Regions from separate parts of the Micromonospora sp. CNZ309 genome, predicted to be linked through region 2. Evidence: riboswitches for the same ligand, from Rfam matches in the RefSeq annotation. Region 2 holds a riboswitch; each other region holds the start of a gene.
What was found. A riboswitch is a leader RNA that binds a small molecule or an ion and turns the genes downstream of it on or off. The one in region 2 is predicted to bind cyclic di-AMP.
Positions count from the first base shown of each region.

Region 1: another riboswitch for cyclic di-AMP. It lies ahead of CLT72_RS00510 (C39 family peptidase); the one in region 2 lies ahead of CLT72_RS22795 (C40 family peptidase).
Region 3: another riboswitch for cyclic di-AMP. It lies ahead of CLT72_RS25345 (coiled-coil domain-containing protein); the one in region 2 lies ahead of CLT72_RS22795 (C40 family peptidase).

Region 1 covers NZ_PJNG01000001.1:103,097-107,698, forward strand. The annotation lists gene CLT72_RS00505 (acyltransferase family protein) at 1-825, shown strand, start outside; cyclic di-AMP (ydaO/yuaA leader) riboswitch at 1,145-1,285, shown strand; gene CLT72_RS00510 (C39 family peptidase) at 1,515-2,360, shown strand; gene CLT72_RS00515 (alpha/beta fold hydrolase) at 2,466-3,209, shown strand; gene CLT72_RS00520 (CDP-glycerol glycerophosphotransferase family protein) at 3,233-4,602, opposite strand, start outside.
Region 2 covers NZ_PJNG01000001.1:5,382,071-5,386,672, forward strand. The annotation lists gene CLT72_RS22790 (N-acetylmuramoyl-L-alanine amidase) at 1-812, opposite strand, end outside; cyclic di-AMP (ydaO/yuaA leader) riboswitch at 1,051-1,185, shown strand; gene CLT72_RS22795 (C40 family peptidase) at 1,198-2,232, shown strand; gene dcd (dCTP deaminase) at 2,287-2,865, opposite strand; gene CLT72_RS22805 (pyridoxamine 5'-phosphate oxidase family protein) at 2,944-3,495, shown strand; gene CLT72_RS22810 (zinc metalloprotease) at 3,640-4,602, opposite strand, start outside.
Region 3 covers NZ_PJNG01000001.1:5,907,522-5,912,123, forward strand. The annotation lists gene CLT72_RS25340 (carbonic anhydrase) at 146-892, shown strand; gene CLT72_RS25345 (coiled-coil domain-containing protein) at 1,011-2,027, opposite strand; cyclic di-AMP (ydaO/yuaA leader) riboswitch at 2,031-2,162, opposite strand; gene CLT72_RS25350 (YibE/F family protein) at 2,329-3,678, opposite strand; gene CLT72_RS25355 (hypothetical protein) at 4,134-4,602, shown strand, end outside.

The DNA.
Region 1 (4,602 bases), 5.3 Mb from region 2:
CCGCGGCCGGGCCACTTCTACAGCATCAACACGGTCAGCTGGTCGCTGTCCTGCGAGTTCTTCTTCTACCTCTGCCTGCCGTTGGCCCTGCCGTTCATCCGCCGGGCCCGGCCGTGGGCGCTGTGGGCCGTCGTGGTCGCGGTGCCGCTGCTGATCCTGGCGCTCTGGCCGGCCCAGTCCCTGGTGCCGGAGGAGAGCCGGTGGTGGTTCACCCAGATCTTCCCGCCGGTGCGGTCGCTGGAGTTCTGGATGGGCGTGGCCGCCGCCGAGCTGATGCGGCGCGGCCGGTGGCGGGGACCGAGCCTGCCGGTGGCCAGCCTGGTGTTCGTGGCGACCTGGGTGCTCGCCGCGCAGTGGGTCCGCGCCGAACTGTGGGCGGCGCTGCTCTCCGTGGCGTACATCCTGGTCATCGCGGCGGCGGCGGACGCCGACGTACGCGGGCGGCGCTCGCCGTGGCGGTCCCGCCCGATGGTCTGGCTCGGCGAGGTCTCCTTCGCCTTCTACCTGGTGCACGTCCTGGTGATGATCAGCGTCCTGCGGTTCACCGGCGACTGGGGCGTCGGGTTCCCCGGCTGGTGGGGGCTGGCGGTGGTGCTCGGCTTCCTGCTGGTCAACCTGGCCCTGGCCGCCCTGCTGCACCGCTTCGTCGAGACGCCGATGATGCGGCTGCTCACCCCGCGCAGGACGGCCCGCCCGACGCCGCGGGGCGGGGACGACGGCGGGACGGACCCCGGCGCCTCCGGGCCACCACCGGGGAAGCGGGGCGACGCCGTGCCGCGTCCCCGGCCCGCCGACCACCCGGCGGCGTACGTCGACTCGCGCTGACCGCCCCGGGCGGAAATCCCACCCGTCGGGAAGGCCCGACCGTTTTCGTGACGCCGGTCACCGCGACGCCGAACCGGTCACCGGGCGCGGCCGGGTCGTTTCCCGCCGGGGTTTCGGGGTCGATGCCCGCCACTCGTCCCGTTGTCACCCTCGGGCGCCGGCCGAAACGGTCGTCCCATTGAGTCACGTCAGTGGCGAGCTGCCCGCAAAAATTGCGCCCAGATCAAGGTTTAAGCAGGTGGGGCTGGGTTGGCAGGGCGCGGACCGGCCAGTAATGTCGGCGCGTCCGGTGCGGTACCCGATCGCTCAGAGGCGACGCCGCACCGACCCGCCTAATCGTGAACGACGAGCCGGGGACCCAGTGCTTCGTGGGGTGAATCCGTGGGCCGCAGGCCTGTGGTAGGGCGTTCTTCCCGCCCGAATCCGTCAGCTAACCCGGTCGGCGGCGTCGGAAGGAGTTCCATCCTCGTGCAGCACCCACCCACCCCCCGGTTGTTCCGCCGTCTCCACGGCGCCGCGGTGCCCGCGCTCGCCCCTTCGCAGGTAGCGAGCTGACCGACCGGTCACCGTTCGTCGCCCGGCATCCCGGGCGCATCCCCTGAGTGGCCCACCACCCGCACGGACGCCCGTCCGCGCGGTCGGTCCGCCCTGCCCTCGGCGCGGACCGCCGGCCGCTCACCCCCGAGCCCGTGGAGGAAACCGTGAAGCACCACCTCAGGCGACAGCTACGTCGCCTCACGTCCGAGCGTCCGTACCAGTTGGCCGCCGCGTCCGCCGCGGCGCTCGTGCTGGCGTCGGGCACGGGCGCGCTGCTGGCCGGAGCCGACGAGGCCCCCGCCGCCGCGCAGGCCCCGGTCGCCGCGAGCGAGCCACGCGAGGCCACCGCGGCCTCGCGCGGGCAGGCCCGGATCGCGACGGCCCCGTCCAGCGCGGCCCCGGCCGCCGCCAGCGCCGCCCCGTCGGCCAGCGCCACCAGCACCGCCCCTGACCCGGACCTGACCCGCAAGCCGGAGCCGCCGAAGCCACCGGCCGCGAAGAGCCTGGACTACGACTACCAGGCCCAGACCACGTTCTACAACTGCGGTCCGGCGGCCGTCCGGCACGCCCTCAGCGCCGCCGGCATCGCGCGCAGCCAGGACGCCCTCGGTGCCCAGTTGGGCACCGACCAGATGGGCACCGACTCGGCCCAGGACACCACCCGCGTGCTGAACGCGACGGTGAAGGGCGAGCCGTACCGGACCCGGATGATCCCGGGCGGCGCCGCCACCCCGGCGCAGATGGACCGGCTCCAGGCCGACGTCGTCGCGGCCATCGGCGACGGGCGGGGCGTCGTGGTGAACGTCGCCGGCAGCGCCACGGACACCGACGGCGGCTGGCACTCGTTCCCCGGCGGCCACTACGTGGCCGTGGTCGGCTACCAGGACGAGGGACGGCTCGTGAAGATCGCCGACTCGGCGAACCCGGCGACCGCGTCGTACTGGATGAGCACCATCGCCCTGGCGAACTGGGCCGCCACCCGCGGCTACTCCGCCTGAGCGACACCGACGGGCGTCGGCCCCCCACCCCGGGGGCCGGCGCCCGTTGTCGTGTCCGGGTCACGGCCCTCGCCCGGCGCCCCGCTGGGTGACAGACTGCGCGGCATGGTCGATGAATCGGGTGACCGCGACGGCCGGCGGGTGCTCCTGCTGCTGCACGGCATGGGCGCGACCGGCGACGTGTGGCTGCCCTGCGCGCCGCTGCTGGAGCGCCGCTGGGCGGGACGGTGGCTGGCGCCGGACCTCGCCGGTCACGGCTGGTCGCCGCCGCTGCCGGAGTACTCGTTCGCGGGCCTGGCCGCGCGGATCGCCGCCGGGCTGACGGCGGACGACCGGCTCGTCGTGCTGGGGCACTCCCTCGGCGGGGTGGTCGGGCTGGCGCTCGCCGCCCGCGGCGCCGGGGTGCCGGTCGAGGCCGTGGTCGGGGTCGGCATCAAGGCGGTCTGGTCGCCGGCCGAGCTGGCGAAGGCGGGTGAGCTGGCGGCCCGTCCGGTGACCTGGTTCGCGAGCCGGGACGAAGCGGCCCGCCGCTACCTGCGGGTGGCCGGCCTTACCGGGCTCTTCGCACCGGACCATCCCGTCGTGGAGGCCGGGCTGCGGCAGGTCGACGGCCGCTGGCGGCTGGCGATGGACCCCGCCGCGTTCGACGTGGGCGAGCCGGAGCTGCCGGCCCTGCTGGCGGCGACCGACGTGCCGGTGCTGCTGGCCCGTGGCGAGCACGACCCCATGGTCACCGACGCCCAGCTCAAGGAGCTGGGCGTGCCGGTCGCCACGCTGCCCGGCCTCGGGCACAACGCCCACGTGGAGGCCCCCGGGACGGTCCTGGACCTCGTCGAGCCCTACCGCTGACCCGTCGCCGCCGGCCGGGCGTGTCAGGTGGCGGGGGAGAGCGTCGCCTCGTCCGGATCGACCGGCAGGCCGGGCCCGCCGGCGGTACGCGGGGCCGGCGGGTTCCAGCCCTCGTCGAGCTGGCGCCGCGCGGCCGTCAGGAACGCCTCGGCGTACGTCTCGGCGGGGAAGTCGCCCAGGTAGCGGCTCCGGGTGACCCAGCGGGCCGAGGCCAGCGGATCGGTGTCCAGCAGCGCGGTCAGCACCTCGTCCGCGTTCGACATGTCGCGCCGCAGCACGTAGCCCGACCCGGCGAGCGGGAACTGCTCGCCGAACCGGTCGCCGGAGCCCACCATGTCGGTCACCGCGTACGGCTTGCCCGAGTAGAGGTAGTCGGAGATCACCCCGGACACGTCGGAGATCAGCGCGTCCGAGCGGTTCACGCACTCGGTGAGGGTCAGCTCCCGGCTGGCGGCGGTGCCGAAGACGTGCTGCCGGCCGCTGCGCGCCCGGTCGGCGGCCAGCAGTTCGGTGAGCCGGCCCAGCTGCCGGGCGGAGGCCGGGTTCTGCGAGGTGTACGGGTGGGCGCGCAGGATCACCGTCGCGCCCCGGTCGAGCAGCCGGCGCAGCAGGGTCTCGGCCACCGGCAGGGAGCAGTAGTTCGCGTCCGCGTTGTGCCCGGTCCAGGTCGGCGTGTAGAGCACGGTCGGGTTGGCCCGGCCGTACGCCGGCTCGGGGCGTACCTCGATCGACTCGACCTGCGGGCGGCCGACGACGACGAACTTCTCCGCCGGGATGTCCACGCCGGCGCGGGCGTACCGGTCGATGGCGGCCTGGCCGGCGACGAAGATCCGGTCGAAGATCGCCGAGACGGGGTTGGCGCTGGGGGCCTTGTCGCTGTCGCCGTGGTGCAGCTGGACGTGGGTCAGCTGGGTGAAGCGGATGCAGTGGCTGTTCTTCGCACCGTGGTTGACGTAGAAGGCCACCCGCAGGCTGGGCACCAGCGCCTCGTCCATCGCCCTGGTGGTGGGGCAGTAGACCACCGGCGCGCTGGTGGCCGCCGCGATCAACGACAGGAACTCCGGCTCGCGCACCATCACCAGGAACGGCCGGTCGATCCGCTCCAGGTACGGCAGCCACATGGTGACCTGGTACTCCGAGCCCGGCGGCGCGGAGAAGTGCAGCAGGAACTCGGGCTGGTGCCGGCGCAGCGCGCGGGACACCGCCGAACCGCCGGCACCCGGGCGGAACCGGCGCCGGGCCAGGTCCAGCCCGACCGCCCCGGCGCCGGCGGCCACCAGCAGCACGGCCGCCAGCGCGACGCCGGCCGGCAGGTTCGCGACGGCCGCCAGCGCCAGCAGGGCCAGCAGCCCCGACAGGGCGTCGCCGAGGCGGGCGGCGACCAGCGGCGTCC
Region 2 (4,602 bases):
TGGTAGGGGGCCGGGATCCACTCGCAGGAGATGTCGCTCGGGCACTCCAGGCCGTCGGGCCGGGCGAGCTTGCGCAGGCGCAGCCGGTCCAGCCAGGAGCGCTCCGGCTGGACCGCGCTGCCGGCGAGCGTGACCCGCTGCCCGTCGTCGGTCAGCCGGCTGTCGCCGGTGGCGATGGTGGCGTACACCTCGTCGGCGAAGGCCGCCGCGGCGTCGGTGCTGTCCGCGCCGGAGTACCGGGCCACCGCGCCGTACCAGGCCGCGGGGTCGGTGCCGGCGCCGACCGGGGCGCCGATCTCCTTCTGGTACGCGGCCAGCAGCGCCGCGCCGCCCCGGATGTTCGTCGTGACGTCCGTGCGCAGCGCCTCCTCGCTGGCACCGGTCAGCTCCGCGGCGGCGTCGACCGTACGGAGTGCCGCCTCGGCGGGCGGGGCGACGGCCGGCGGCTCGTGGGCCTCGGCCAGGGACGGACGGGAGTCGTCCCCGCGCGGGTCCTCGGTTGCTTCGTCGTGGTGGGTGCCGCCGGAGGCGGTGAGGTGCTCGGCGTCGGTGAGGTGCATCGGTCCGTACCCGCCGCTGGTGCTCGGCGTGCCGGCGTTGGTGTCCCAGCGGGACTGCAGGTAGGAGACCCCGAGCAGGACGCTCTCCGGCACGCCGTACTCGGCCGCCGCGGCGGCGTACTGCTGCTGCCGGTCGTCGGCCGGTGCCGCGGCGGCGGATCCGGCGGCGGTGAGCGGCGTCGCCGCCAGGGCGGCGGCCACGGCGGCGGCCAGCAGGACGCGTCTGCTCCTCGATGTCGCTGACAGGTGCATCAGACCCCCAGTTCGGGCGGGCAAAGGTGGGGCCACCTTCGCCCCGTCCGCCGCCTCTGGTCAATACCTTTCTGCCAGACACTTCAGAAGGAAGAAAATCTTCGTCCTCCGGGTTGCGGAATCGCCCGAGCGTGGTGAGTACGGAGTGTCACCGCCGCGAGGGTTGCGGATTGATAACGGTCGTCTCTACTCTGGTCATTCGTCGGCCGGTGACAATCCGTCCAACCAGGGCGGTGACGGTCCGACACCGCCGAGTCGCTCACGAGCGAGCCGGGGACCCAGGTACCCCGGGGTGAATCCGCAGTCACTGCGGTAGGGCGCCCCTTCCCGCCCGAACCCGTCAGCTAACCCGGTAGGCGGTCCGGAAGAAGGAGTACGGAACCCGGTGGCACACCATGCCCCGCGGCCACCGTCGGTCCGGTCGGCCCTCGCCGATCCGACGACGGCTGCGCCGCGCCCACGCTGGTACCGCTGCACCACCGCCCTCGCCGCCCTGGCCGCGTTCGCCGTCGTCCTGACCGGCGGCGCCACGGCGGCCCACGCCGAACCGACGGTCGCCGAGATCGAGCGGCAGATCGACGAGGACTGGAACAAGCTCGAACCCGTCATCGAACGGCACAACGCCACCCGGCAGGACCTGGCCGCCAGGCGCAAGCAGGCCGCCGCGCTCGCCGCGCAGATCGGGCCGCTGGAGAAGCAGGTCGACGAGGCGATGGAGAAGGTGGGCGCGCTGGCCGCCCGCGCCTACAAGGGCGAGAACGTCTCCGCCGTCAACGCCCTGCTGGGCAGCCGCTCACCGGGCGAGATGGTCGGGCAGCTCGAACTGCTCGACCGGTTCGCCCAGCACCAGCAGCAGGACGTACGGCAGGTCGCCGAGCTGCGCGACCGGCTGGCCGCGAAGAAGGCGCCGCTGGACGGGATGGTCGTCCAGCTCAGCCGCACCGAGGCCCAGCTCGCGGCGAAGAAGAAGCAGATCAACGCCGAGATCGACCGGTTGCAGAGGCTGCGGCTGCGCGTCTACGGCAACGGCGGGCCGCTGCGTCCCGCCCCCTGCCCGGCCGGCTATCCCGGCGGCCCGGCCGGCACCGCCGTGAAGTTCGCCTGTGCCCAGATCGGCAAGCCCTACGTCTGGGGCGCCGAGGGGCCGAACTCGTACGACTGCTCCGGCCTGATGCTCGCCGCCTGGGCGAAGGCCGGGGTCTCGCTGCCGCACAACGCCGCGCAGCAGCGCCGGGCCACCGCATCCGTCAGCCGGGGCGACCTGCGCCCGGGTGACCTGGTCTTCTACTACAGCGACCTGCACCACGTCGGCATGTACGTCGGCGGGGGCTGGGTGGTGCACGCCTCCCGCGCCGGGGTGCCGGTCAGGATGAAGAAGGTCGACGACGGCCCGATCCACAGCTACGGCCGGCCCGGCTGAGTCGCGCGGAGGGCCCCTGCCCGGCGGGGGCCCTCCGCGCGCCCACGGGTCGGGTCAGCGCGTCGGCCAGGTGCGCCAGTGCTGCCAGGAACGGCTCGGGGTCGGGCCGCGCTGCCCCTGGTAGCGGGAGCCGTAGACGGCCGAGCCGTACGGGTGCCGCGCCGGCGACGAGAGCCGAAAGATGCAGAGCTGGCCGATCTTCATGCCCGGCCAGAGGGTGATGGGCAGGTTCGCCACGTTGGACAGCTCCAGCGTCACGTGGCCGGAGAAGCCCGGGTCGATGAAGCCCGCCGTGGAGTGGGTGAGCAGGCCCAGCCGGCCCAGGCTCGACTTGCCCTCCAGGCGGCCGGCGAGCTGGTCGCCGAGCGAGATCACCTCCAGCGTCGAGGCGAGCACGAACTCGCCCGGATGCAGCACGTACGGCTCGCCCTCGGGCACCTCGACCATCGACGTGAGGTCGTCCTGCTGCTGCGCGGGGTCGATGTGGGTGTAGAGGTGGTTGTTGAAGACCCGGAAGAGCTTGTCCAGGCGTACGTCGATGCTGGACGGTTGCACCAGCGCGGGCTCGAACGGCTCCAGCGCGAGCGTCCCCGCCTCGATCTCGGAGGCCAGGTCGCGGTCGGAGAGCAGCATCCGCACACCTTAGCGACCGACACGCGTGACCTGCGTGTCGGAGTGCATCTTCGTACGTTTGTTCGATAGAATGCCGGCATGGCTTCCTGGTCCGAATTCGCCGCCGACGAGCCCCGCCTCGCCGACGGGATCCGCCTCTTGATGCAGCAGTACGGGCCGGGCTTCGGCTACCTGGCCACCGTCCGCGCCGACGGCGGTCCCCGGGTGCACCCGGTCTCCCCCGTGATCACCGACGAGGGGCTCTTCTGCTTCGTCGTCGACTCGCCCAAGCGGCGCGACCTCGAACGCGACGGCCGCTACGCGCTGCACTCCTTCCCGCCAGAGGAGAGCGACGACGAGGCCTACGTCGCCGGCCACGCCCGACCGGTGACCGATCCGGCCCGGGTCGCCCGGCTGGCCCGCAGCCACCGGGCCGCGCCGCAGGTCGACTGGCGGGTCTTCGAGTTCACCGTCGACGTGGCGATGCTGGCCCGCCGCGAGTCCGGCGTGGCAGGCGGCGCCGCCGAGTCGCACGGCCGGCCCGCCGTCCAGGTGTGGCTCGACCCCGGCGCAGCCGCAGCCGGCACCGCCGTGCTGCCCGAGACCCGGCCGGGGAGCGCCGGCGGCCACGCCGTCCGCCCGGCCGCCTGAGACGCGGTGTGGCGCCCCGGGCCATCCCCCGCCCAGGGCGCCACACCGTCCCACCCTCCCGCTCCCGTGCGCCAGGCCGGCCGCGCACACGCCGGTGCCGGCCCCGTCGAGCGAGGCCGGCACCGGTGCGGTCGTACGGCGGAACTACGCCGCGCGGTACGCGTTCCAGGCGGTCAGCATGCGGCTGGCCTGCCCGGCGGTGAACTGGTACATGCAGGAGTCGTAGCTGTAGTCCATGAAGTTGGTGATCGGGTCGACGCCGGGGGCGGTGCAGGTGTCCCGGCCGGTCGGGCAGCCGGAGGCCGGCGACGCCTCGGCAGCGGTGTCGCTGACGCTGTCGCCCGAGCCGGAGCAGCCGCCCTGGAAGGTGTGGTAGAGGTTCAGCCAGTGGCCGACCTCGTGGGTGCCCGTGTCGCCCTGGTTGTAGTTGGTGGCGGTGCCGCCCGGCAGCGACTCGCTCAGCACGACGACGCCGTCCATGCTGTTGAGCCTCCGGGTCGGGAAGGTCGCCCAGCCGAGCAGGCTGTCGCTCAGCTCGCCCAGGTAGATGTTGAGGGTGTTCTTGCCGCCCGTACGCAGCGAGGTCTTCATCGACCGCTCCGCCGACGAGCCCTGCACGATCGGGTACCAGGACGGGTTCGTCACCCGGTTGATCTTCTGGAGCTGGAAGCTGAACGCGGTGGACGCGCCGCCGGTCGCCCCGCTGAACGACTGGTTCAGCACGCTGATCTGCGAGTTGATCATCGAGTCGGGGATGTTGCCGCCGGCCCGGGTGCTGTTCTCCTGGATCACGTGCACCACCACGGGGATGGTGACCGTGGCCGCCATCGTGGAGGCGCCGGCGCCGGCGCGGAACCGGCCCCGCTCGCGCAGCGCGGCGGCGAGGTCGGCCTCGCGCTCCCGGGTCTCCGCGAGGGTCAACTCGTTCGGCTCGTGCTTGGCCCCGCCGCCCGGCTTCATGCGGGCGTCCGAGTGGACGTCGGCCGGCTCGACGCAGACCTCGCCCGGGGCGGCCGAGAAGGCCGAAGCGGCCGGCACGACGCCGACGGCGGCGGTGCTGAGCAGCAGCGCGAGGGTCGTCGACGCGACGCCGGCCGTACGCCGGGT
Region 3 (4,602 bases), 530 kb from region 2:
ACGGCGTACCGGGTGCCGACGAACATATGAAATGGATATCACGCATACCTTGACGTACCTTGCCGTGCGTGTGACCGTGGTGGCAGCCCGCGTCCAGCGTCGGCCCGGGTGACCAGGCCGTTCACGTCAGGAGCGAGGTGTGGGGATGAGTCGTCCCGGATCGCCAGGCACTCAACCGGGCCCGGAGCGGACGCTCCCGGGGTCGACCACGGGCACCGCCCCGGCCGACGCCGGCACCGCCCCGGCCGTCCCCGCGAGTCCCGAGCAGGCGCTCGCCGAGCTGCACGCCGGCAACCGGCGGTTCGTGACCGGCGCGCCGCGCCACCCCAACCAGGACGCCGGGCACCGTGCCGCGGTCGCCGACGGGCAGCATCCCTTCGCGGTGATCGTCGGCTGCTCCGACTCCCGCCTCGCTGCCGAGATCATCTTCGACCGTGGCCTGGGTGACCTCTTCGTGGTCCGCACCGCCGGGCACACCATCGGCCCCGAGGTGCTGGGCAGCGTCGAGTACGCCGTCACCGTCCTGGGCACGCCCCTGGTGGTGGTGCTCGGGCACGACTCGTGCGGGGCCGTCCAGGCGGCGCGTACGGCGGACGCCACCGGCACCTCGCCGGTCGGGCATCTCTGCGCCGTGGTGGATGCCGTGGTGCCCAGTCTGCGGCGGGCCGCCGCCGAGGGCGTGGAGGACATCGACGGGATCGTCGACATCCACATCGCGCACACCGTCGAGGCGATGCTCGACCGTTCCGCCGTCCTCGCCGCGGAGGTGGCCGCCGGCCGCTGCGGGGTGGTCGGCATGTCGTACCGGCTGACCGCCGGCGAGGTGCGGACGGTGGCCGCCGCGTCCGCCCGTACGGTCGACGCGCCGGAGCCGGCTGCCAGCGCCGCCTGATCCTCCCGACCCGTCCCGACCGGTCGTCGTCGGGCCGCACGACGACACAGGGCCGCTCCCGCGTCCGGCGGGGGTGGCCCTGTGTCGGTCCCGGCTTCGCCGGCCCGTGGGCGGGCGGCTAGAGCAGTGACACGTGCACGTGGTCGGTGTGGTTCGACGGGCCGCTGTAGGAGCTCCAGCCTGTCGCCGGGAACCAGATCTGCCGGTTCCAGATCACGTAGTAGATGCCGAGCCGGTCTGCGTTGCGGACCAGGAACGCGGTCAGGTTGTTGCCGTACATGTAGGTGTCGTCGTTGTGCCAGGGGGAGAAGCCGCTCCTCTGCAACGACCAGTCGCAGGCCCGGCCCTTCGGATGCTCGTACGGCCCGCCGGAGCGGTAACAGCCGACGAACCGGTTGAAGCCGACCCGCTTGACCTCCTTGTACATGTGCAGCGTGCGCGCGGTGATGCAGCCGGAGGTGGTGGGGTCGTTCTCGGTGCAGCCCAGGGGTTTCCAGTCGCCGTCGGCCGTGCGCCCCGGCGCGATCTTCGCCACCGGCGAGGTGGCGACCACCTTGCCACTGGTCAGCCCCCTGCCGCCGACCAGCGCGAGCGCCTTCTCCGCCTCCCGCTTGCCGCGCGCCATCTCGTTCGTCAGCTTCTGCTGCTCGCGGACCTCGGCGTCGAGCGCCAGCTTGGCCTGCTCGGCGCGGTTCTTGACCGCGTTGACTTCGGCGAGCTTCTTGGAATTGACCAGGTTCAGCTCGTCGAGGGCGGCGGCGCGCTTGACGAACGAGTCGGGGCTGGCGGTGTCCAGCAGCATCGACACCGCGCCGATCCGTCCCGTCCGGTAGGACTGGGCGGCGATCTGACTGACCTGCGGCGCCAGCGCGTTCAGCTCGCCCTGTGCCCGGTTGACCTCCAGGGCCAGTTCGAGCTGACGCTTCTTCGACTTCTCCAGCTTCGCCTTGGCCTGCACGTAGGACCGGTTGCGGGCCTCGATCAGGTCGTCGAGCAGCTTGGGCTCGTCGTCGCCGTGGCCGGAGGGCTTGGGTGGGGTGGGCTCGGCCCCCGCCGGGAGAGGCCCGGCGAAGACCGCCAAGGCGGCGAGTACGGCCACCACGGGCGTCAACCAGCGGCGTAGGGGTGCCGTCACAGTTTTCCCTTCCGTCGACCGCCGACCGGGTTAGCTGACGGGTTCGGGGCGGAAGTGGCCCCTACCGCTGTCGCGGATTCACCCCACGTGCCTGGGTCCCCGGTTCGCCTGGCGGCGATTGGGCGGCGGCACCGCAGGCGCCGCTGCGCGCCTTCGGCGGTGACCGGCAGCGAGGTTACCCGAGAGCACTCCCGGGGATCTACGTCCCTAAGCCGACTAAATGCGTTATTTCGTAATGGCTGACGGTGACCAGTGACGCGTCTATCAGGGCGGGAACCATGATCCGTCACGCAGAGGAGTGTCACCATGCCGTGTCCGTTCTCCCGTTCTGGTCGGGCCATCCGGCGGGAGCGGCGGACGGCGTGTCCCCGCGCGGTCCGCTGAGCGCCTCCAGCGCCTCGGACCGGTCGGCCGCCGGCCGGGGCGTCGGCGCGGGCGCGGTGGCCTCGCGGTCGGTGGGTTCCCCGGCCCGCCGGCCCGCCGTGGTCACCAGGGCCGCCAGGCCGGTGGTCAGCGGCACGGCGGCGATCAGCCCGAGGGTGGCGACCGCGCTTCGGACGATCTCCTGGGCGAGGAACTCGCTGGTGAGAAGCTGGGTCACCGCCCGCGAGTCGGCGGTGAGCAGGAGCAGCACCGGCAGCGAGGCACCGGCGTACGCCAGCACGATCGTGTTCACCGTCGAGGCGATGTGTGCGCGCCCGACCCGGGTCGCCGCCCGGTAGAGCTGCCTGCGGGACAGTCCCGGGTTGGCGTGCGCCAGCTCGGTGACGGTGGCGGCCTGGGTGACCGTGACGTCGTCGAGCACCCCGAGGGAGCCGATGATGATCCCGGCCAGCAGCAGCCCGTGCAGGTCGACGTCGGCCTGGTACATCGACAGCGTGGTGGCGTCCTCGGAGCCGAAGCCGGTCAGGTGGGTCGCGGCGGTGGCGATGGTGCCGAGGACGCCGGTCAGCACCAGGCTGCCCAACGTGCCGAGTACGGCGACCGAGGTCTGCGCGGTCACGCCGTGGGTCAGGTAGAGCACCACGAACATGATCAGGGCGGCGCCGACGACCGCGACCAGGAGCGGGGGGCTCCCGGCGCCGATGCCGGGCAGCACGAAGGTCAGCAGGATGGCGAAGCTCGCCGCCAGGCCGGCCAGCGCGGCCAGCCCCCGCCACCGCCCGAAGGCGACGATCGCGGCCGCGAAGAGCGCCACCAGCCAGACCAGCGGCTTGCCGCGCTGGTGCTCCGCGATGTTGTAGGAGCTGGCCGTGGGGTCGGCGGGGTCGATGAGCTCGACCAGGATGATCTCGTCGTCCACGGCGACGGTCGGCGCACCGGGGCCGGCCGGGACCGGCGTCTGGACCTGCTGACCGGCGTCGGGGCCGTCCTCGACCCGCACGGTGACGGTGCCGCAGGGGCCCTGCGGGGCGTCGGGGCTGCCCTCCGGCACCTCCGGGGCCGGCGGGCACGGCTCCGTCACCACCCGGGTCACGGTGCCGTGGTAGCGGGGCGGCTCGGTGCCGGCCGCGGGGTCGGGCGCGTCCCACGGCCACAGCACCAGGGCGGCGATCAGCGTGGCGACGAAGAGGGGCGCCACCGTCGCGACGAGGATCCGCCGCACCCTGGGCGGGGCGGACGGAGCGGGACGGGTGTGATCGGCGCCCAACGTGTGTCTCCCAACGAGTCCAGGGCGGGGTACGGGCCGGCGGGCCGGTCGGTTCAGCGGCGCCACGCAGGCGGGGCGGGAATCGCCCTCCGCGTGGCGGTGTGGTCACGTGCCGTGGTCGTCGGCTCCCGTCCGGCGACGGGCGATCGGCGCCGTCGCCCGGCGGGGGGCGCGGGGCGGGTGGTGCGGAGTCCGGCGGGCCACCGGCCGAATGGTAGCCACCCCGGCATCGGGGCGCAGGTCGTGCGGGGGGTGTCGCGACGCGGACCTTCGCCGCGCAGGTCCGGCCCGCACACGTGCGTGACCTACGCGCGCCCGGCTGGGCCCGCGTGCGTGACCGACGTACGCCGGCCCGCACACGTGCGTGACCTACGCGCGCCCGGCCCGCACACGTGTGGGGGGCCGGGCGCGGGTGGTACCAGTGCGGAACGGGCCGACGCGCTAGCGTGACGGATGTGCGGACGATGGTGACGGCGGCGCGGGGCGCGCGGCTCCTGCTGCTCGTCGGCACACTGCTCGGGCTGGCCGCGATGCACACGATCGGGCACGACTCGCACCAGACCGGTCATCCCGCGAACCCATCGGCGCACGCCGCCGTCGGGCCCGTCCCGCACGCCGCCGTCGCGGCCGTCCCGCACGCCGCCCTTGCGCTCGTGCCGCCTTCGCAGGGCGTCGCCGCTCCGCACGTCGTCGGGGCGGCCCTCCAGGCCGTGGTGGGTTGTCCCGGGGGCTGCGCCGCCGAGGAACTGCTGCCTGCCGGCGGCGGCACGGGGGGAGGGCTACCCGGGTGGGGCGTGTGCCTGGCCGTGTTGGGCGCGTTCGCGGCCGCGCTGCTGCTGGCGGCGCTGCTGTCGGTCCGCGTACGCGCCGTCGGCCCGACCGGGGGCGGTTCGGTCGGCGCCTTCCCACCGCCCCGGGCCCCGC